Regions from separate parts of the Novosphingobium sp. genome, predicted to be linked through region 2. Evidence: predicted binding sites of a transcription regulator. Region 2 holds the regulator's gene; each other region holds the start of a gene.
The links. The regulator LexA, encoded in region 2, represses DNA repair genes until DNA is damaged. The targets are predictions, from matches to a motif close to GTTCCNCNCTTGTTCT.
Positions count from the first base shown of each region.

Region 1: ABDW49_RS10905 (protein ImuA) is a predicted target of LexA. The motif match lies at 3,165-3,180, and genes of this name have one in related genera.
Region 3: ABDW49_RS04910 (UvrD-helicase domain-containing protein) is a predicted target of LexA. The motif match lies at 5,228-5,243, and genes of this name have one in related genera.

Region 1 is NZ_JBCNLP010000001.1:2,355,095-2,362,429, forward strand. It holds gene ABDW49_RS10895 (error-prone DNA polymerase) at 1-606, opposite strand, end outside; gene ABDW49_RS10900 (DUF6504 family protein) at 606-2,456, opposite strand; gene ABDW49_RS10905 (protein ImuA) at 2,374-3,144, opposite strand; gene ABDW49_RS10910 (DUF3429 family protein) at 3,625-4,095, opposite strand; gene ABDW49_RS10915 (aldo/keto reductase) at 4,158-4,988, opposite strand; gene ABDW49_RS10920 (SOS response-associated peptidase family protein) at 5,029-5,688, opposite strand; gene ABDW49_RS10925 (transposase) at 5,837-6,295, shown strand; gene tnpB (IS66 family insertion sequence element accessory protein TnpB) at 6,292-6,645, shown strand; gene ABDW49_RS10935 (IS66 family transposase) at 6,712-7,335, shown strand, end outside.
Region 2 is NZ_JBCNLP010000001.1:2,960,151-2,967,485, reverse strand. It holds gene ABDW49_RS13740 (ComEC/Rec2 family competence protein) at 1-1,645, shown strand, start outside; gene lexA (transcriptional repressor LexA) at 1,817-2,539, opposite strand; gene glp (gephyrin-like molybdotransferase Glp) at 2,608-3,807, opposite strand; gene moaC (cyclic pyranopterin monophosphate synthase MoaC) at 3,807-4,289, opposite strand; gene trpC (indole-3-glycerol phosphate synthase TrpC) at 4,292-5,083, opposite strand; gene trpD (anthranilate phosphoribosyltransferase) at 5,113-6,123, opposite strand; gene ABDW49_RS13710 (aminodeoxychorismate/anthranilate synthase component II) at 6,120-6,728, opposite strand; gene ABDW49_RS13705 (YcxB family protein) at 6,739-7,290, opposite strand; gene trpE (anthranilate synthase component I) at 7,287-7,335, opposite strand, start outside.
Region 3 is NZ_JBCNLP010000001.1:1,037,863-1,045,197, reverse strand. It holds gene ABDW49_RS04940 (MFS transporter) at 1-1,004, opposite strand, end outside; gene ABDW49_RS04935 (hypothetical protein) at 1,026-2,042, opposite strand; gene ABDW49_RS04930 (pseudouridine synthase) at 2,056-2,820, shown strand; gene rsmD (16S rRNA (guanine(966)-N(2))-methyltransferase RsmD) at 2,820-3,401, shown strand; gene ABDW49_RS04920 (MFS transporter) at 3,398-4,696, opposite strand; gene ABDW49_RS04915 (hypothetical protein) at 4,788-5,093, opposite strand; gene ABDW49_RS04910 (UvrD-helicase domain-containing protein) at 5,259-7,335, shown strand, end outside.

The DNA of each region.
Region 1 (7,335 bases), 610 kb from region 2:
CTCCCGAATGGCGGCCAGCACATCCTGCAGCGGGCGCATCTGGCCGGAATGATAGAGCACATCCCCGGTGGCGACGGATCTTACCCCGGCGGCACGCGCCAGCGTATCAAGGCAATGCAGACGTCCGGCGTCGCCGGGGCGCCGCCGCAACGCAAGCGCCAGATAAGCGCGCTCGCCGAACGTCTCCTTCACCTGGGCGAGATGGGCGCTGCAAGCGTCGTCCGGTTGATCGGGAAGCAGGATGGCGACCAGACCCTCGGTATGGGCGGTGACATTCTCCCAATCGAGAACACAGGCTCCCTTGCCGCCGCGCGTCTTGCCAAGCGAGAGCAGCCGGGTGAGGCGCGACCAGGCCTGCCTATCGGTCGGATAAAGCAAAAGCGCTTTGCCATCGGTGAGATCCACCCGTGCGCCCGGGATCATCCGCACACCGGTTTCCTTCTGTGCGGCCCATCCTCGCACCACGCCGGCGACGCTGCCCCAATCGGCAAGGCCGAGCTCCGAATGGCCCAGCAGGGCAGCTGCCGAGAACAGTTCTTCCGGCGAGGAGGCACCGCGCAGGAAGGAGAAATGGCTGGTCACCTGAAGCTCGACGTAACGGGCCATCAGCCGAACACGCCATGCAGATGCCAGGAGAGATCGCCGGTGCCTTCCTCGACACCATCCCCGCGCCGGAAGATCCAGTAGCGCGCGCCGCCCTCCACCTCCACCCGGTAATAGTCCCTGACCGCCCACATCTCGCCAGGCCGCCGCCACCATTCTCCATGCACGCGTTCGGGGCCGTCACCGGCCACGACCCGATAGGTCCCGCCGCGCCAGGAAAAGCGGCGGGGCGGGTGATCGGGCAACAGCGCGATCACGCTGCTCAGGGGTTCGGGCCGGGCGAGCAACCGGGACGGGCGCGCCCATGCTGGCCAGCCCTTGGGCTCACCCAGGGGCATCATTCGGCGGATCGCCCGCTCAGGCACATCGCTCTCATGAGAGGAGAGGCGGAAGACGGCTTCAGGGGGCACGCGCCCGCTTAGCTGATCGACCAACAGAGCCAGATCTGGCGCATGATCGTCACGCCCCAGCTTGGCTGCCACCATGCTGGCCTGCAGATCCTCAACATGCGGTGCGATCAGCACCATCGTCTCGATGCCGAGACCAGGATCGATGCGCTCGATCCGCGCGACCAGCATGCGGGTAAGGTGCCTGGCGTCTCGGCTCGCCCGCGCGGTGCCGATACCCACCTTCTGCTCGCTGCCATCGACCAGCTGGCAGGTGAGATGGGCAGCGCGCAGCCCAAGGCGCCGCTGCTGGAGTTGGATCACCAGATCATCGACCAGATCGCCGATGACCTGAGCGATCGCATCGGCGGTGCCGATGGGTTCGAGGAGCTGCCGCTTTGCGCTGGGCGTTTCGAAAGCGGTGACCGGCACAATCGGCTCGGCCACCATGCCGCGAGCCTGATCGAGCCGCATAACGGTCGAGAGGCCCAGACGTTTGCCCAGTGGCCCACGCGGCATGGGATAGAGATCGCCGATGCGTTCCAGGCCAAAGCGGGCTGCGGCATTGAGGGCGCCGGTTTCGAGGCGCAGGGCGGCCAGCGGCAGATCGGCCAGCGCGTGGGCTTCCTCCTTTGGTGGCAGCAGGATCATGGACTCACCGCCATAGCGGGCCAGGGCATGGGCCGCGCCCGGTGTCCCCGCTACCGCCACGCTGGCGGTAAAGCCGAGGCGGGAGAGAAAGCGCAGCAGGCGGTGGCAAAAGCGGGCCTCGCCTCCAAAGAGATGGGTGGTCCCGGTAAGATCGAACCACAAGCCATCATGCCCGGAGACAGCTACCGTGGGCGTCCAGTGACCAAGGGCATGGAGGGCGAGGCGTTCAAGCCATGCAGCATCTTCCTCGGGCTCGGCATCGCGGACATCGAGATCGCTCACCAGCGCGCGGGCATGGGCAGCAGCCATGCCGGGGTGGAGGCCCAGATCCAGCGCCAGCGGGCAGGCCGAGGTGATGATCTCGCGCTGGCCGCTGCGGGTGATCAGCACCATGGGGCGAGCCCAGGTCAGGCGCCCGCCCTGCAGCACGGCCATGGGGGAGCTGGCCGAGGGCATCGCCGTGCCACCACCGCCACGCGCGCCTTCATCGGAAGGCATGGCCTTGAAGGGATGATCGGCATGTTCGCTGCGCCGTCCCATCTCGCGCATGGTGGGGCGCTGATGAGCCGGCAGGGCATCGATGGCCGCTGCCTGCCCCACGCCGTTCTGGGTATCATTACGCGCCCAGCGGGCGCCAGGGCGCCAGCCGCCGCCGCGCGGCACCGAGCAGGCGCCGGGGTCGTCGTCGATGGCCGGGGGCGGGAGCGATGAAGAGCGGGTGGGTGCGACGCGATCAGGCCGCGCGGTTGGCCGATCCAGCCGGCGCAATCGCTCGATCGATAGAAAGGGCAGGGCGAGCGAGGCAACCCTTGTCATCACAGGCGTCCAGATCGAGAGAAAAGGGATTGCCGCCACGCTGGCGGGCAAGTTCGACTGACCAGCGTGCCCGGCCGACGCCGGGGTGCGGCAGGGGCGCCGAAGGCAGGCAGCCAATGCGCCAGCGGGTCATGGCGGAAGAGTTCTGGGTGAGCGGGCACTGATCACGCGCGCGATGTCGCCGGTAGAGCAGCATCGGCGTCTGCCCGTCGCTGGCCGCCAGTTGAAGCCGTCTTGTGGCAGTCATATCGGCTGAGCGCACTTCAGCGATGACGCAGGCCAGCGAACCATCGCGCAAGCCGTCCTCGGCGATTGCCAGCACCTCCTGATCTTTCTTCCCCTCCGCATAGAGCAGCCGGGAAGGGCCCAGGCCAACCTGTTCGAGACCGGGGGCATAAAGGTCGAAGCGCGAAACCGCCCAGAGCACGGTAAACCCCGAGCTGGCAAAGCGCGCTGCGATGCCAGCGGCAAAGAGCGTGGCTGCAGCATCATCGCTCAGCTTTGAGGATGCCGCCGCAACCTCATGAAGGCCCGCGCCATCAAGCCCGCCGAAGGCGAGCCGCTCGTCGAGCATCGGCACACCAAAGGGCAGGACCGGCCCCCGGCTCGCACGCGCCGAGGTCAGCTTCGCGCGCAGGGCGTCGAGCTGTTCCTGGCTTGGGGAGGGGAGGGCAGGCTGGGTGGACATGATGGCAAATCGACTCTATCGTTCCCTTTATGTTCTCAAAAGGAAGGGTGCCGCGTCAAGCTGGATGAATCGGCCATCCACAGAGGCTTATGATTTTTGCCTCCGCCACCTTTGGGCGCTGTCGGTGCGTGAATTTTGCGCGCCCAAAAAAAAGGCCGGTCCAAAGACCAGCCCTTTGAAAGTTTGGGAGAGGATGCCTGAAAGGCGATTTTCAAATGCCAGCAATCGCATTTTGCTGCAAACGCAAAAAATCGATCAGCACGTGCGTAAAAAGCGATAGAGCTGCGGAGTTACGGGCTATTCACAGCAAGTTCGCGTGTCGCCTGATGGCATTCACCCTTCTTTCATCTCGCACATGCGAAGAGGCACTCGATAGCGTTTCGGCTGTTCCGAATGGATCACCGCTACGGATATGCCGAGCGCTACGTCTACCTTGGAAAAGCCGCGTAGATCATGGCTTTTCCAGTTAAGCCCATGGCTTCAGTCCATCAGAATCCGGGTCATAACGAGAAGCAGTGCCAGGGATGCGATCGGCATCTGAATGGGCCTCAGGCTGGCGAAATGGGCAGGCGCATTGCCCGCCTTGGCCGCACGATGATCCAGCACGGAAACCAGCGCGAAGCCGATCGCCAGCAAAGCCAGCGACTGGGGCAGCAGGCCTATCCAACCCAGGATGAGAGCCAGCCCGGCTATCGAGACGTAAAGCGCCATCGTCCATAGCTCACTGGCCAGCGACGCCTCGCTCCGGCCAAATCCGAAACCCCGCCTGACGCCGCCGACAAAGGCAAGGATTAGGCAGCCCCAGATCACCGTGAGATTGACCGCCACTCCTCGCAGCGCGGGCGCGAACCAGCTTCCCGCAGCGCCCAGCACGAAAGGCAACATCGGAAGATAGCCGAAGATCAGGCTGTCCGTCGGAATGGCGGTGGGTTTCGAGATGGATTTGCTCATCTGCCTTCCAACGCGTCATCGGGCGGCAAGTTCGCTTGGGCGCCGCCCATGCCGCAGGTGCCTTACAGCATCTCGAGGGGGCTACGCTTGATGGGGCTGGGAAAGCTGCTTTCGAGCGCCGCCATGTCACCGTCAGTCAACTCCAGAGCCGCCGCCGCGCGATTGTCCCGCACATGGTCGATCGATCCTGCCTTGGGGATAGGCAGGATGCCCGGCTGGCGCAGCAGCCATGCCAGAGCGATCTGGGCCGGGCTGGCATCATGGCGGCGGGCAATTTCCTTGAGCATCCGGTGCGAGAGCAGGCGGCCCTGCTCGATCGGGCTATAGGCCATCACCGGCATGGCATGGTCGGCAAGCCACGGCAGCAGATCGAGTTCGGGGGCCCGGCGCGTGAGGTTGTAGAGGATCTGATCGGTGGCGCAGTGCTGGCCACCCTGAGCGATCAGTTCCTCCATATCGCCGATATCAAGATTGCTGACGCCCCAGCGCAGGATCAGACCGGCCTCGACCAGTCTTTCCATCGCCTCGACGGTTTCGCCCAGCGACACATTGCCGCGCCAGTGGAGCAGATAGAGATCGAGGCGATCGGTTCCCAGGCGCTTGAGGCTGGCTTCGCAGGTGGTACGCAAGCGCCGGGCCGAAGCATTCTGGGGATAGGCCTTGCTGACCAGGAAGACCTCGTCGCGCTGACCGGCGATGGCTTCACCAACCAGCGTTTCGGCTGCGCCTTCGCCGTACATCTCGGCGGTGTCGATCAGCGTCATGCCGCGCGCGATGCCTTCGCGCAGGGCCGCGATCTCCTCAGCCCGGCGGGCGTGATCCTCTGCGAGCATCCAGGTGCCTTGGCCCAGGGCGGGGACGGCGGTTCCATCGGGGAGCGTGATCGTCTTCATAGGTGGTGCAACACCTTATCCGGGCATTGGTTCGCCGGATCTACAGGTCTTTGAAAAGCGGCAGGTCTTGCAATTTGGGCGGCTCGTCCTCCAGCAGAGGTTGCCCATCAACCCAGCGATCCTGCCTCCGCTCGACCTCCAGCCTGCCTTCCCAGGTCCGGCATAGATCGAACGCCTGCGTAGCAGAGCCTCCAAGCCAGCGATCCCAATCCTCACGCCGCAGGATCACCGGCATACGGTCGTGAACTTCCTGCATTTGGGGCGATGCCGGCACCATGACCATCGAGTAGCAATTGCCCCACATGTCGGTCGGTCGCCAGATGCCGCCCACCGCGAAAGGCATGTCGCCTGGCAGAGCATACCAGGTGCGGGTCATGCGCCTATCCTCGCCCTGTGGTTCGGCCCATTGGCTCACCGGGATCAGGCAACGCCGCGTTTCGAAACTGCTCTGCCAGAAGGGGGAAGCAAGATTGTCGCTGCGAGCGTTGTTGACTGCCGTGGGAGCCAGCTTTTGTCCTTGCTTGCCGCGAAGTACGCGAGGGAAGCCCCAATTCATCGACTGGGCACGACCGCCTGTGATCATAACACCGGGGTAGCCCTTGACCACCTCTTCGCCGAAATTCGCGCCCGCAGGCACCTCTACCCTGAAAATCTGGGAAATCTCCGCTTTGGCGGTGCGCAGGCGGTAGAGATTACACATGCACAAAAAATGGGCAGGGCAGGATCTGAAGTCAAGCCAACCCCTGAGCGCACGTAAGCGTACGGTCTCCCGCGTGTTGCGGCATTCAGGCTCGGCGCTGATGGACCTCCGGTAAGGAGTCTCTTTCTGGACTCCAGAAGGAGGCTAAGTGAAGGACCGCTTGGAGATCATCGCGCGCACCGAACGGCGCAGGAAGTTTTCGGATGCCGAGAAGACGGCAATCCTCAACGAGGCGGATACAGACGGCGTATCGGTCCGTCAGGTCGCTGAGCGCCACGAGATTGCCGAGAGCTTGATCTATAACTGGCGGTCGGCGCGGCGCCAGGCAGCGGCCATCGCCAGTGAAGCGCTGGAGTTCATTCCTTACGGCGCGATCATTACGACGGAGCCTGCAGTTGCGCCAGCGGTGGCGGGCCCCAAGAAGACGCAGCGACCCGTTTCGTCACCGATGCCGTCAGCGTCAGAGGATCTGATCCGCCCACATCCCGGTGCCCGCCCCGGCGCCATAGACATAGACCTACCGAGCGGCGTTCGCCTGTCAGTAGACAGCTATGTCAACGAGAGGGCGCTGGCCCGCGTTCTGCGTGCATTTCGGGACGTCTCGTGATCTCGCTGGCGCCTGGAACGAAGGTCTACTTGGCAAGCAAGCCGGTCAGCATGCGGCTTGGCTTCGATGGGCTGGCGGCGCTGGTCCGCCCGCTGTTCGCGGTCGAGCCTTACGGCGGGCATGTCTTCCTGTTTCGCAGCAAGAGCGGCAACTACTTGAAGGCGCTACATTGGGATGGGACCGGGCTTTGCCTGTTTGCCAAGCGTTTGGAACGCAGCCGTTTCATCTGGCCGCCACTCATCGAGGGCGGTGTCGTACTGACCCCAGCGCAGTTTGCGCTGCTGATCGAAGCGATGGATTGGCGGCGCACAGTGGCCCCCGAGCCGCCCCGCCTGCCGGTACAGATTTGACGCAATAATCGCCGCATTTCCAGGCTTCCTGCTTGGGTAGAAGGCCGGATTCTGCTACCGGGAAGCGTGTCTCCCGACGATCTCGAACTCCCTACCGATCCCGCAGAACTGCGCGCTTTTGCCGAGACGATGCGCGCACGTCTGGCTGCTTCGGAGCAGGCGCTGGATGCCGAACGGGCGGCCCATGTCGAGACCCGCGAGAAGCTTGAGACGGCCCAGCATTCGATCAAGCTGACCGCGCTGCAGATCGAGAAGTTCAAAGTCCAACTGGCCCGCCTCCGGCGCATGAAGTTCGGTCAGTCGTCGGAGCGCCTTGCTCTTCAGGCCGATCAGCTCGAACTGACGCTGGAGGATCTCGAGGCTGAGCATGCCCATGCCGAGTGTGTGATCGAGGGCCATGTGTCTGAAGATGCCCCGGCCAAGACTGCCCCTCGCAAGCCTCGCCGTGCACCACTGCCCGACCACCTTCCTCGCGATGAGGTTATGCAGGCAGCGCCGGATGCCGACGGCTGTTCCGCCTGTGGGGGCTTAATGGGCAAGCTCGGCGAGGACGTGACCGAAGTGCTGGAATATGTCCCCGGCCGCTTCCGCGTCGTCCGTCACGTCCGACCCAAGCTTTCCTGCAACCGCTGCGATGCGATCAGTCAGGCCCCGGCCCCGGCGCTTCCCGTGCCGCGCGGCCGTGCTGGT
Region 2 (7,335 bases):
CGTGGTGCAACTGCGAGCAAGGCTGATGCCGCCCGCCGCGCCCATGCTGCCCGGCGGCTATGACGCGGCCCGCGCGGCATGGTTCGATGGTGTGGCCGCCACCGGGACAGTACTCGGTCCGGTGAAAGTGATATCGCCCGCGCCCGGCGACTCATGGCTGGCCCGCATGCGCCATGCGCTGGCCGATCACGTGCGTTCGCGCGTGGCCGGACCGGCGGGAGGCATCGCGGCCGCCTTTGCCAGCGGAGACCGGGGCGGCATCCCGGCCTCCGACGAGCAGGCGATGCGCGATTCGGGGCTGACTCACCTGCTGTCGGTGAGCGGGCTGCATGTCAGCGCGGTGATCGCCGGAGTTTATGTGCTGGCGATCCGGCTGCTGGCGCTGCTTCCGTGGCTGGCCTTGAGGGTGCGCCTGCCGCTGCTGGCCAGCGCTTTTGGCGGGGCGGCAGGGATTTTCTACACGCTGCTGACGGGGGCTCAGGTGCCCACGGTGCGGTCGGTGCTGGGGGCCTTGCTGGTGCTGGCGGCGCTGGCGCTGGGGCGGCAGCCTTTCACGGTGCGCTTGCTGGCGGTGGCGGCGATCTGCACCATGCTGCTGTGGCCCGAGGCGGTGATCGGCCCCAGCTTCCAGATGAGCTTCGGTTCGGTGCTGGCGCTGGTGGTGCTGCATGATTGCGCGCCGGTCCGCGCCTTTCTGGCCCCGCGTGAGGAGGGCTGGTGGCAGCGCTTGGCGCGCCATCTGGCGATGATCCTGCTGGCGGGCATGGTGATTGATCTGGCGCTGATGCCGGTGGCGCTGTTCTATTTCCACCGTGCCGGGGTCTATGGCTCGATGGCCAATCTGGTGGCTATTCCGCTGACCACCTTTGTGTCGATGCCCGCGATTGCTTTGGGGCTGGCGCTGGATCTGGTGGGGGCGGGGGCGCCTGCGTGGTGGGTTTGCGGGCAATCGCTGGACCTGCTGCTGGCCATCGCGCGCTGGACGGCGGAGCGGCCCGCCTCGGTGACGGTGATGCCCGCGATGGACGCATGGCGCTATGGGCTGTTTGTCGGCGGCATGCTGTGGCTGGCGCTGTGGCATGGGCGGGTGAGGCTGTGGGGGCTGGTGCCTGCGCTGGTGGCGATTGTCTCGCTGACATGGCTGCAGCCGCCCGATGTGCTGATCTCCGGTGATGGCAGGAACGTCGGCATCACCGGCATTGCGGGCCGCGCGCTGGTGATCCTGCGCGATGGGCAAGGTGGCCGCACTGGCGAGGCGATGCTGGAGTCCGCAGGGCTGTCAGGCCCGGTGACGCCGCTGGCGACATGGCAGGGCGCGCGTTGTTCGGAAGGCTTTTGTGCTCTCGATCTCGACCGGGGCGGGCGGCGCTGGCGTCTGCTGATTGCGCGCGGCAAGGGAGACGCGGAGCCCGTGCCATGGGAGCAGGCCTGCGCTCAGGCCGATATCGTTGTCGCGCCGGAGAAGCTCTATGGCGCGTGCCGCCCCAGATTGATCAAGGCCGATCGCGCCGCGTTGCTGCGGAGTGGCGGACTGGCACTGGATCTGGAGCATTTAAGCGTGACCACCGTGGCCCAATCGATGGGCGCCCATCCATGGTGGCGCGCGCCGCATCGTCTGCCGCGCGAGGAGGAGAACAGCCCCTGAGCGTGGGTTTGGCAGGAGTGGTCTGAGGTTGGGCTCCGCCTTATGGGAGCATGCTCCCGATGAAGCGCGGTTCGCATCAAGAGCCGATCCGAGGCCAGATCAAAACCGATCTCCTCCCAGCCCCGATCAAACCATGTCCAGGGTTGGAAAAGCCTCTCCCAACCCTGCCCATCAATGATAGCGGCGCAGCAGTCCGGCCAGCTTGCCCTGCACCTGCACCTCGCCGGGGCGGTAATATTGCGGCTGATAGGTCGCATTGGCGGGATCGAGGCGGATCATCCCGCCATCGCGGCGCAGATACTTCAGCGTCGCTTCCTCGCCGCGCACCAGCGCCACCACGATTTCGCCATCGCGGGCGATTTCGGTGCGGCGGATCAGCGCCAGATCGCCGTCGAAAATGCCGGCCTCGACCATCGAATCGCCAGACACCTCAAGCGCATAATGGTCGCCCGCGCCCAGCAGGGCAGCAGGCACCGGCAAGGTCGATTGCCCTTCCAGCGCCTCGATCGGCACACCGGCGGCGATACGGCCGTGCAGCGGGATCTCGATCACGTCATTGGCGGGGCGGGGCGCCGCCACCGGTGCCGGAGACAGTGCGGCGGGGCGGGCCAGCGGCGCAGCGGGGGCGGGGGTGGCACGCGGGGCAGCCGCAGCAACGCCGCGCTGGCCACCGGTCACATCCTCAGGCTGGCGCAGCACTTCGAGCGCGCGGGCGCGGTTGGGCAGGCGGCGGATAAAGCCACGTTCCTCCAGCGCGGAAATCAGCCGATGAACGCCCGATTTCGACTTGAGGTCGAGCGCTTCCTTCATTTCCTCGAAAGAGGGGGACACGCCATCTTCCTCCAGCCGGACCTGGATAAAGCGGAGCAATTCGTGCTGCTTGCGGGTGAGCATGCGGATGTCCTTCCTGCCGTTCCGTTCTCGAACGAACAAGGAACATTTATGCAACAATTTTTCAGCCGTCAAGCGAGGGAATGCGTGTCCAGCAGATAAATTCCCACAATTGCGCCCGTTTCGGCGGCTTCGGCATTGATCGGGCGGTCGATCAGGCAATTGCTCGCCGCCATCGCCGCCAGAGCGCTGCTGTCGCGCATGGGGTTGGGGGTGACCTCTTCGCCATCCCAGGCCCCGCGCAGAAACTCCTGCCGCTTGCCGCCTGCGGGCACGGGGGCTGTCAGCCGGGCGCTGACCTTGCGGGGCAGAACATCGCTCGCGCCCATCATCGCGCGCAGCATCGGCAGCAGGAAAAGCTGCCCGCAGACCAGCCCCGAGACCGGATTGCCCGGCAGGCCCAGCACATGGAGCCCGCCGCGCTGCGCATGCATCAAGGGTTTGCCTGGGCGCATCGCCACGCGCCAGAAAGCGAGCTGCGCGCCCCATGCTTCCAGGGCCGGGCGGATCAGGTCGTGATCCCCCACCGAAGCGCCGCCCGAGGTGACGATGAGATCGGCCTCGCCAGCGGCGTCCAGAGCGGCGACCAGTGCGGAAAGATCGTCTCGCACAGGACCGATGCGCGTCACCTCGGCGCCCAGAGCGCCGACCATCGCGGCCAGCATCGCGCCATTGCTGGCGGGGATCTGATGCGGCAGCACGCGCGCGCCGGGCGGCACCAACTCGTCGCCGCTGTCGATGATGGTGACGCGGGGCAGGCGGCGCACGGCCACGCTGCCATGACCGCCCGAGATGGCCAGCGCGATCTGCGCCGGGCCGAGGCGGGTTCCGGCGGGCAGCAAGGGCGCGCCCTGCGAGAAATCCAGCCCCGCGCGACGGATATGGCGACCGGGAGGATTGGGCGCATCGCCGGTCAGGATCAGGTGGTCGCCATTGCGGGTCACATCTTCCTGAAGCACCATGGCGTCGGCGCTCTGGGGCATCAGGGCGCCGGTGGCGATGCGGATTGCCTCACCGGGCTGGACGGGGTGAGGCCATGGGTGGCCCGCCGCGCTTTCGCCGGCCACGCGCCATGGGCCGGGCAGATCCTCGGCACGCAGAGCGTAGCCGTCCATCGCGGAGAGATCGGCGGCGGGCTGGGTACGCTGCGCCGTCAGAGGTTCCGCCAGCCAGCGCCCGGCAGCCTGTTCGATGGGCAGGGTTTCAATCGGCAGCGGCGTGATGGTGGCCAGCAGCTTTTGCTGCGCCTCGGCCAATGGGAGGGGCGGCATCAGGCCTGCCTGCCCGGCGCGTACCATGAGCCCGATTTGCCGCCGTGTTTCTCGATCAGGCGGATGCCGGTGATTCCCATCGCCTTGTCCACGGCCTTGGCCATGTCATAGACCGTCAGCAGGGCGACCGAGACGGCGGTCAGCGCCTCCATCTCTACGCCGGTCTTGCCCGTCAGGCTGGCGCTGGCGGTGCAGCGCAAGGCGTCATCTTCAAAGGCGAAGTCCACGCTGACGGCATCCAAAGGCAGCGGATGGCACAGCGGGATCAGATCGCCGACCTTCTTGGCGGCCATGATCCCGGCGATGCGGGCGGCGGCCAGCACATCGCCTTTGGGGATCGCGCCGTCGCGGATCGCCTCCAGCGCTTCCGGGCCCATCAGGATGCGGCCTTCCGCGATGGCGAGGCGTCTGGTTTCCGCCTTGCCGCCCACATCGACCATGCGGGCATGGCCCTGAGCGTCGAGATGGGTGAGATCGGCCATGGTCAGGCGCCGGTCAGCAGTTGGCGGGTGGCGGCCTCGACATCGCTCTGACGCATCAGGCTCTCGCCGACCAGGAAGGTGCGGGCGTTGCAGGCCGAGAGGCGGACCAGATCGGCATGGCTGTTGATGCCGCTCTCGGCCACGAGCAGCGTGCCTTCGGGCGCCAGCGGGGCGAGGCGCTCGGTGGTGGCGATGTCGGTCTTGAAGCGCTTGAGGTCACGGTTGTTCACGCCGATCAGGCGCGAGGTGAGGCGCGCGGCGCGCTCCATCTCGGCCTCATTGTGGACTTCGACCAGCACATCCATGCCGCGTTCCAGCGCGGCGGCCTCGATCTCGGCCATCTGGGCGTCTTCCAGCGCGGCGACGATGATGAGGATGGCATCGGCGCCGATGGAGCGCGCCTCGGCCACCTGCCAGGGGTCGATCATGAAATCCTTGCGGATCACCGGCAGGGTGCAGGCGGCGCGGGCGGCGATCAGGAAATCCTCATGGCCCTGGAAATAGGGCGCGTCGGTCAGGATCGAGAGGCAGGCCGCGCCCCCGGCCTGATAGGCGCGGGCATGGGCGGGCGGATCGAAATCAGCACGGATCCGGCCCTTGGAGGGGCTGGCCTTCTTGATCTCCGCGATCAGCGCGAAGCCATCGGCGGCCTTGGCGCGCAGGGCGGCTTCGAAACCGCGCGGAGCGGTCTGCAGCGCGGCGCGGGCATCAAGGTCCGACAGGCTGGCCAGCGGTTTGCGCAGCGCAACTTCCTCGGCCTTGGTGGCGCAGATTTCGGTCAGCTTGTCGGTCATCGTCGTATCCATCTTGATCATTGTATCGCTCATCGGACCGCATCGATCCAGCAGTCGAGCAGTGCCTTGGCCAGACCTTTGTCGATCACCTCGGCGGCTTCCTCGACGCCTTCGCGCCAGCTTTCCACCTCGCCCGCCACGCGCAGCGCGGCAGAGGCGTTGAACAGCACGGCATCGCGATAGGGGCCTTCCTCGCCCATCAACAGGCGGCGCAGGGCGTCAGCATTGTAGGCCGCATCGCCGCCGCGCAGCGCAGTGACCGGATGCACGGGCAGGCCCACATCCGCCGCCGACACGCGATGCATGGCGATGGTGCGACCCTGCACCTCGGCGCATTCATTGCCGCCCGCCAGCGAGAGTTCGTCCAGCCCCTCATCGCCCGAGACGATAAAGCTGCGCTGCGTGCCCAGCGCCTCGAACGCCTCGGCATAGATCGGCACATAGGCGGGGCGGGCGATGCCCACCAACTGGCGCTGCACATGGGCCGGATTGGCCAGCGGGCCCATCAGGTTGAAGATGCTGCGCTTGCCCAGCGCCTTGCGGATCGGCGCGATGGGGCCGAGCTTGGGGTGATGCGTCTGCGCGAAGAGGAAGGCGATGCCGATGTCCTGAAGCGTTTCGGCGGCGCGTTCCCCGGCGTTGGCGAGGTTCAGGCCCAAAGCCTCCAGCGTATCGGCGGCGCCCGCCTTGGAGCTGGCCGCGCGGTTGCCATGCTTGGCCACCGGCACGCCGCAGGCCGCGACCACCAGCGACACGGCGGTCGAGACGTTGAGCGTATGATGCCCGTCCCCGCCCGTGCCGCAGACGTCGATGGCGCCCTCGGGGCTCTCCACCGGGATCATACGGGCGCGCATGGCCAGAGCGGCGCCTGCGATCTCGCTGGCGGTTTCGCCCCGGTCGGACAGGTCCGAGAGGAAGGTGGTGATGGCCTCGGCATGGCTCTTGCCGTCGAGGATGGCGCCGAAGATCGCCTCGGCCTCATCCTGAGCGAAGGGCGTGAGCGAAACGGGGGGCAGGGTGCCCTGCGAGAGGGTGCTCATGCCGCGCGGATCGGGGTGATGGTTTCGGGCATGGTCACGCTCATCCCGGCGCTGCGCAGGAAATTGGCCAGCATGGCGTGGCCGTGTTCCGTCGCGATGCTCTCGGGGTGGAACTGCACGCCGTGGATCGGCAGGCTGGCATGGCGGAAGCCCATCACATGGCCGTCATCGCTGCGGGCGTTGACCTTGAGCGTCTCGGGAATGTCCTCGACGATCAGCGAGTGATAGCGCGTGGCGGTAAAGGGCGAGGGCAGGCCAGCGAACACGCCGGTGTCGTCATGGGTGACGGGGCTGGTCTTGCCATGCATCAGCCCGCCGCGCACCACCTTGCCGCCGAAATACTGCCCGATCGCCTGATGGCCCAGGCATACGCCCAGCAAGGGCTTGCCCGCATCCGCAGCGGCGCCGACCAGATCGAGGCTGATCCCCGCCTCATTGGGCGTGCAGGGGCCGGGCGAGATCAGAAAGCCCTGAGCGCCCGAGGAAATCGCCTGCCCGGCGGAGAGCGCATCATTGCGCACCACTTCGACCTCTGCGCCCAGCTCCAGCAGGTAGTGGACGAGGTTGAAGGTAAAGCTGTCGTAATTGTCGATAACGAGGATCATGACGAAAAACCTAGCGATGGGGGACGCGGGCGGCGATCAGGGCCGACCTCAGCGCGTCGATGATATGGGGAGCCACTTGCGACTTGGGAATAATGGAATAGCTGCGCGGCATCAGAACCAGCAGCAGGATGCGATCATTCTCAAGCCATCGCTCGAACAGGAGCCAGTCCAGATTGGTGGTGGCGTGTGCGTTGGCAGAGCGGATGCCTTGAGCGTCAAACTCGAACCGCGTGCTTCTGGCCAGCTTGGTTGTGGCACGGAACAACTTGCGCACCCTGACATGCATCAGGATGCAGGCAAGCGCTGCGTAGAAGGGAATGACGCCCAAAGCGACTTTGCTACCCCATATCAGGCCAGCCCAAAGCCACGCGCGATGCCAACCATACTGCAGCCCATCCGGGACAGTATAGGCGGCGACAAAAAGCACCCATATCAGCCCGCAAACGACCAGCAGCCGCTTCCATAACCACTGATGCCGCGTCAGCAGCCAGCTTGCCGAGAGCCAGTCCTTCTCATCGTTGACGATGGTGAAGGAATGGCTGTCGGCCAGACTGTCGCTCATTGCCCGAAACCGGCTTCGCTTGCCACGCGCACGGCTTCACGCGCG
Region 3 (7,335 bases), 1.9 Mb from region 2:
GGAGAGATCAGCGCCGAAAAGGCATGGTCACCCACTGCACGCATCAGCCCGGTGCGCTCCACGGGCACCGAAACGCCCTGCCGCCGCAGCCGATGCGCCACAGCCGCGACGATCATCGGCATCACCACCGTCGCCGCCACGATCAGCGGCCCCTGGGTGCGGGTGAAATCGCCCACGGACAGCGGCTTGGCGCCCGGTGCTAATGGGGAAAGCATCTTCACCATAAAGCTGACGATGGTCACCACCGCCCAGCCCCAGCACAGCAGCACCACGCCCAGCAGCGCCGCGCGCAGCTTCGGCGCCAGCCAGCCATCGCCCGCAATATCGGCGGCGACCGCGCCCTCGGGCCTTTCGGTGCTGTCCGGCGCGACGCTGCACAGGGCCGAGATCAGCGCCAGCAAGGCTGCCATCACCATAAACACCTGAGGCCAGCTCATCCGCGCCGCCATAAACAGCGCAAAGGCGCCGCCCACGATGGAGGAGGTGCGAAAGCCGAACTGATAGAGCGCCGTCAGCAGCTCCAGCGGGCTGTCCTCATCCGCCGCCTCGATCCGCCAGCCGTTGATGGCGATATCCTGCGTGGCCGAAGCAAAGGCGCACACAAAGGCGACCAGGGCAAAGGGCCCGATGGCCGCCGCCGGATTCATCAGCGACAGCGCGAAGATCCCCGCCACCAGCACCGCCTGACACGGCAGGATCCAGCCCTTGCGCCGCCCCAGCCGATGCAGGCCCGGCAGGCGCACGCGGTCCACCACCGGCGCCCAGAGGAAGGTGAAGGAATAGCACAGGCCGATCCATGACAGCACACCGATGGTGGTCAGCTTCACCCCCACCTCACCCAGCCAGGCGTTGAGCGTGCCGATCAGCAGCGCAAACGGCAGGCCGCTGGCAAAGCCCAGCCCCAGCATGCAGGCCGCCTTGCGGGTGGAAAGCGCCGCGCGCAGCAGCGCCAGCCCCTTGGGGCGAGCAGGCTTTGGGGTGGTGTCTGAGGCAGTGCTGGCCATGAAATGTCCCTGATTGAGCCATCAGACTAGGCAGGCTTGGCGCTCAAGGCCAGAGGTGATGCCATCATGGCACACGCAAAGGTGTGCATGGTTTTGACGTTCGGCCTGAAGCGGCGTAAGGGGCGCCTCATGGCATTTAACCCCAAACCTCCTCGCGGCCCAGGCCGCCCGTCTCGTCCTGCCCGCCCCGCTGGTAAAAGCGGCGCCCAGCGCTATGGCGCCCCCCGTGCGCGTGATGAAGGCGCAGACCCCGAAAAACGCCAGCGCGGCACGTTGAAGCCCGTCGCCAAGGGCGAAGGCTGGAGCCCGGACACCACGCCCGAAACCCGCCTCGACGATCGTCGGGGCCGTGGCGGACGTGACGAGCGCGGCGGCGACCGTGGCGGCCAGAAGAAGGCTGCCTGGGGCGACCGCACCCGCGAGCGCCACAGCGCGCAGCGCGAGGGTGGCCGTGGTGGCTATGGCCAGCGCGATGAGCGCGCCGGTGGCGATAAGCCGCGCGGCGCGTTTGGCGATAAGCCGCGTGGCAGCTTTGGGGACAAACCCCGTGGCGACTTCGGTGATCGTCCCCGTGGCAATTTCGGCGACAAACCGCGCGGCGGTTTCGGCGACAAACCGCGCGGCGGTTTCGGCGACAAGCCGCGCGGTAGCTTTGGGGACAAGCCCCGTGGCGACTTCGGCGACCGTCCTCGCGGCAACTTCGGCGACAAGCCCCGTGGCGATTTCGGCGACCGTCCTCGCGGCAACTTCGGCGACAAGCCGCGCGGTGGCTTTGGGGACAAGCCCCATGGCGATGACCGCCGTGGCGCTTTCGGCGACAAGCCCAAGGGCTCCTTCGGCGACAAGTCGCGCGCCCGCCGCGCCGACCAGCGCGAAGAGCGTGGCGAACGCAGCTTCAGCACCCCGCGCAGCGGCTTCGGCGGCGAACGCTCCGGCGGTTTCGAGCGTCGCGACGAGCGTCCCCGTGGTGGCTTCGGCGACCGCAACCGTTCCGACCGTGGCCGCGGCGACCGCGCCCCCCCAGCGCGAAGAGCCCACCCCCTATCAGCGCATCGCCAGCCTCCAGGATTTCGCCATCGATCCCGAGGGTGAGCGCATCGCCAAGCTGCTGGCCCGCGCCGGCATCGCCAGCCGCCGCGAGGTGGAGCGCATGATCGTCGACGGGCGCGTGGCGCTGGATGGCGAACTGGTGCTGACGCCCGTCACCATCCTGACCTCGCTGAAGGGTCTGACGGTCGACGGCAAGCCGGTGGATGAGCCCGAAGTGGGCCGCCTCTGGGCCTTCCACAAGCCCGATGGCCTGATCACCGCCGAGCGGGATCCTGCCGGTCGCCCGACCATCTACAATGCGCTGCGCAATGCGCTGCCGCCCGGCACGCCGCGCCTGATGCCGGTGGGCCGCCTCGACATGAACACCGAGGGGCTGCTGCTGCTCACCAATGATGGCGAGCTGAAGCGCGCCATGGAACTGCCGTCGAGCGGCGTGCCGCGCACCTATCGCGCCCGCACCTTCGGCGACATCAGCCAGCCGCAGCTCGAGGAGCTGATGCAGGGCATCGAGATCGACGGTTTCCAGTACGGCCCGATCAACGCCAATATGGAGCGCCGCACCGGCCGCAACCAGTGGATCGAGGTGACGCTGACCGAAGGCAAGAACCGCGAAGTGCGCCGCGTGCTGGAGCATCTGGGGCTGCAGGTCAGCCGCCTGCTGCGCATCGCTTACGGCCCGTTCCTGCTCGGCGATCTGCCGCGCGGCGCGGCTGTGGCGCTGCCGCAGAATGTGGTCGAGCAGTTCCGCAAGGGGCTCAAGGCCTGATGCGGATCGTTGCCGGGCAATGGCGCGGGCGCAAGCTGCTCGCGCCGGAGGGCGATACCACCCGCCCCACCGCCGACCGCACGCGCGAGACGCTGTTTTCTATGCTGACCTCGCGCCTCGGCAGCTTTGAAGGGCTGCGCGTGGCCGATCTGTTTGCCGGCTCGGGCGCGCTGGGGCTGGAGGCTCTGTCGCGCGGGGCGGCGCATGCGATGTTCGCCGAGCAGGATCCGGCGGCGATCCGCGCGATTCGCGGCAACATCGCCAATTTGCACGCGCAGAAGGAATGTGACGTGCGCGTGGGTTCGGTGATGGCGCTGGGCGTGGCCAAGCAGCCCTACGATCTGATCCTGCTCGATCCGCCCTACAAGACCAGCGCGGGCGTCGTCGCCATCGACAAGCTGCGCCGTCTGGGCTGGATGCATGACGGCACCTGGGTCTGCATCGAGACCGAGGCGCGCGAGGCCCCGCGTGTGCGCGGCTTCGAGGTGATGGTCGAGCGCGTGGTGGGCAAGGCTTGCCTTACCCTGATGCGCCCGGAACCGAGTGAGGCCCCGAAGAGCGAAGCTGCTCCCGAGGCTTAAGCCAAAGCTAGCCGGGCGCGCTGGCCGCGCGCCCAGCCGATACCGATCAGCGTGACCACCCCCGCCACGGCGGGCAGCAGGCCGATGAAATTGCCCATATGGCGGTCCACCAGGCTCTGGGCCAGGCCGGGGGTGAAGGCGCCGCCGATGATGCCGCCCGCGTTGAACGCCATCGAAATCCCCGAATAGCGCACCGACACCGGGAACAGCTCGGTCAGCCAGCCGGTGAGCGGGCCATAGGACATGCCCATCACGAACAGCGTCACCGACAGGGTGACGAAGGTCACGGCCAGATGCCCCGAGGACAGGCCCGCCCAGAAAAACAGGCCGATCACCGCGCCCAGCCCGGCGCCCCAGGCCAGCACCTTGCCTTCTGAATAGCGGTCCGACCAGATGGCGGCGGCGATGATCCCGGCGGTCAGGAACAGATTGGCGGCAAGCTGCACCGCCAGAAAATTCTGCCGCCCATAACCCAGAGGCCCCGCCCCCTGCGCCAGCGCAAAGGCGGTGGAGAGGTAGAACAGTGCAAAGCAGGCCACCACGCCCGCGCTGCCCGCCAGCAAGCCGCGCCAGTGATCCTTCAGCAGCACGCCCAGCGGCACGGCGGGGGGCGCCTCATGCTTGAGCGCCTCCTGAAACTCGGGCGTTTCCGCAATCTTCAGGCGCACCCACAGGCCAATCGCCACCAGCAGCGCCGAGAGCAGGAACGGCACGCGCCAGCCCCATGCCTTGAAATCGGCATCGCTCATGGTCAGGCCAAGGATCAGGAACAGGCCATTGGCGCACAGGAACCCGACCGGCGCTCCCAATTGCGGCGCGCAGCCAAAGCGCGCCTTCCAGCCCGGCGGAGCATATTCCACCGCCAGCAAGGCCGCGCCGCCCCACTCGCCGCCAAGGCCGAAGCCCTGACCGAAACGGCAGATACACAGCAGCACCGGCGCCAGCAGCCCGGCCTGTTCATAGGAAGGCAGGAAGGCCACCGCCACCGTCGAGGCCCCCATCAGCATCAGCGAGGCCACCAGCGTCGATTTCCGCCCGATCCTGTCGCCGAAATGGCCGAAAGCGATGGCCCCCACGGGCCGCGCGATAAAGGCGCCGCCGAACACCATAAAGGCCGCGATCTGCTGCACGGAGGGCGCAACCTTGGGAAAGAACATCGGCCCGAAGACCAGCGCCGTCGCCGTGGCGAAGACGTAATAGTCGTAAAATTCCACCGATGTGCCGACAAGGGCAGCAAGCAGAATGCGGGCGTTCTGGCGCAAGGGGTGCGGCTGGGGCTTCAGGGGGGTGTGCATGCGCCTTCGCTCCATCCAAGGCGCGGCTTTGTCAATGCGAAAAGGGCACCGCAAGCGCGATGCCCTTTTCATTTGTTACCGATTGCAGGGCTTATCGACCTCCGGGATTGCGGCAGGAATCATGCACGCGGGCCGAGCAGACCGGATAGGTCTTGTTCATCGCATCAGCCGGAGGAGGGCTGAGCGCGCCGGCATAAGGCCCGGCGTGATAGCCCGGATCGCTGGGCTGGGTGGCCGGAACGGGGTCATTGGCGGCGGCAGGGTCGGCGCTGGCCGCCACCGGTTCGTCGCCGCGCGGATTGGCCTGAACCTGAACAGTGCCCTGCGCGTGAGCGGCACCAGAAAGCGCCGAACCCATCAGCAGCAAAGGCAGGGCTGCATAAGACATGATACGCATCGGGGTTTCTCCATCTCAAATCTGTGCGACTCGATTCCCTTCGGCGGTCCCGAGCCTGTTTTGTCGCACGGCCGCCATGATCCGGCCCTGAATGCACCGTTCATCGGGCGTTATCGGTTGCCAGACTCGCCCCTGTTCCCTAGGCGTTCCCGTGTGACTGATACCATGCCCTCCCCCTACGCCACCGAGCCCGACTGGCTCGCCCGCCTCAATCCGCCCCAGCGTGAGGCGGTGCTGACCACCGAAGGCCCCGTGCTGATGCTGGCGGGCGCGGGCACCGGCAAGACGGCGGCGCTGACGGCGCGTCTGGCCAATCTGGTGGCCTTGAAGCTGGCGTGGCCGAGCGAGATCCTCTGCGTCACCTTCACCAACAAGGCCGCGCGGGAAATGCGCGAGCGCGTGGGCCATCTGATCGGCCCGGCGGTGGAGGGCATGCCCTGGCTGGGCACCTTCCACGCCATCGCGGCGAAAATGTTGCGCCGTCACGCCGAACTGGTGGGGCTGCAGTCCAACTTCACGATTCTGGACACCGACGACCAGCTTCGCCTGCTCAAGCAGCTCATTCAGGCCGAGGGCGTGGATGACAAGCGCTGGCCCGCCAAGCTGCTGGCCGGTTGCATCGATCGCTGGAAGAACAAGGGCCTGGCCCCCGCCGATGTCGACGCCTTCGAGAGCGAGGCCTATGCCAACGGCAAGGGCCAGCATTTCTACCGCCTCTATCAGGCACGACTGCTGGCGCTCAACACCTGCGATTTCGGCGATCTTCTGCTGCATATGCTGACGATCTTCCGCCAGCACCGCGATGTGCTGGAGGAGTATCAGCGCCGTTTCAAATACATCATGGTGGACGAATATCAGGACACCAATTCGGTGCAGTATCTCTGGCTGCGCCTGCTGGCCATGGCGCGCCACAACATCTGCGTGGTGGGTGACGATGACCAGTCGATCTATTCATGGCGCGGCGCGGAAGTGGCCAACATCCTGAAGTTCGAGCAGGATTTCCCCGGCGCCAAGGTCATCAAGCTGGAGCAGAACTATCGCTCCACGCCGCATATTCTGGCCGCCGCCTCGGGCCTGATCCGCGAGAACAGCGAGCGCCTCGGCAAGACGCTGTGGACCGAGGCCACCGGCGGCGACAAATTGCGCGTGATCGGCGTGTGGGACGCGCCCGAGGAAGCACGCCGCGTCGGCGAGGAGATCGAGCGCCTGCAGCGCGAGGGGCTGCCCCTCACCAAGGTGGCCATCCTCGTGCGTGCGCAGTTCCAGACGCGCGAGTTCGAAGACCGCTTTATCTCCATCGGCCTGCCCTATCGCATCGTCGGCGGCTTCCGCTTCTATGAGCGCGCCGAAATCCGCGATGCGCTGGCCTATCTGCGCCTGATCGCCCAGCCCAACGACGATCTCGCCTTCGAGCGCATCTACAACACCCCCAAGCGCGGCCTTGGCGACAAGACGCTGGAGAAGCTGCACCGCTTCGCCCGCGCCGCCAACATCCCCCTCGCCCTCGCCGCGATCCAGATCTGCGACACCGATGAAATCCCCGCCCGCGCGCGCGGCACCATTCTGGCGCTGATGCGCAACTTCGCCCGCTGGCGCGATGAGGAGAAGGTCAACAGCCCGGCCAATCTGGCGCGCATGATGCTCGACGAATCGGGCTACACCGGCGCGCTTCAGGCCGAAAAAAGCGCCGAGGCAGCGGGGCGTCTGGAAAACCTCTCCGAACTGGTGCGCGCCATGGAGGATTACGAAGACCTTGGCGCCTTCCTCGAGCATGTCTCGCTGGTGATGGACAATGACGCCAATGAGGATGCGGAAAAGGTCACCATCATGACCATCCACGCCGCCAAGGGTCTGGAATTCGACCATGTTTTCCTGCCCGGCTGGGAGGAAGGCGTGTTCCCCTCGCAGCGCTCGCTCGACGAAGGCGGGCTGGCATCGCTGGAGGAAGAGCGCCGCCTCGCCTATGTGGCGATCACCCGCGCGCGGCGGCTCTGCACCATCATGCATGCCGCCAACCGCCGGATCTATGGCCAGTGGACGTCATCGATCCCCAGCCGCTTTGTGGCCGAGCTGCCCAAGGATCACATCAACGAAGAATCGAGCCTGTCCGGCGGCGCCAGCATGTGGCGCGCCCAATGGAGCGAGCGCGACGATCCCTTCGCCCACCTCGCCCGCGACAAGCCCGAGCGCAGCCAGAGCCGCGGCCCCGGTTGGCAGCGCGCCGCAACGCAGACCTTCGATG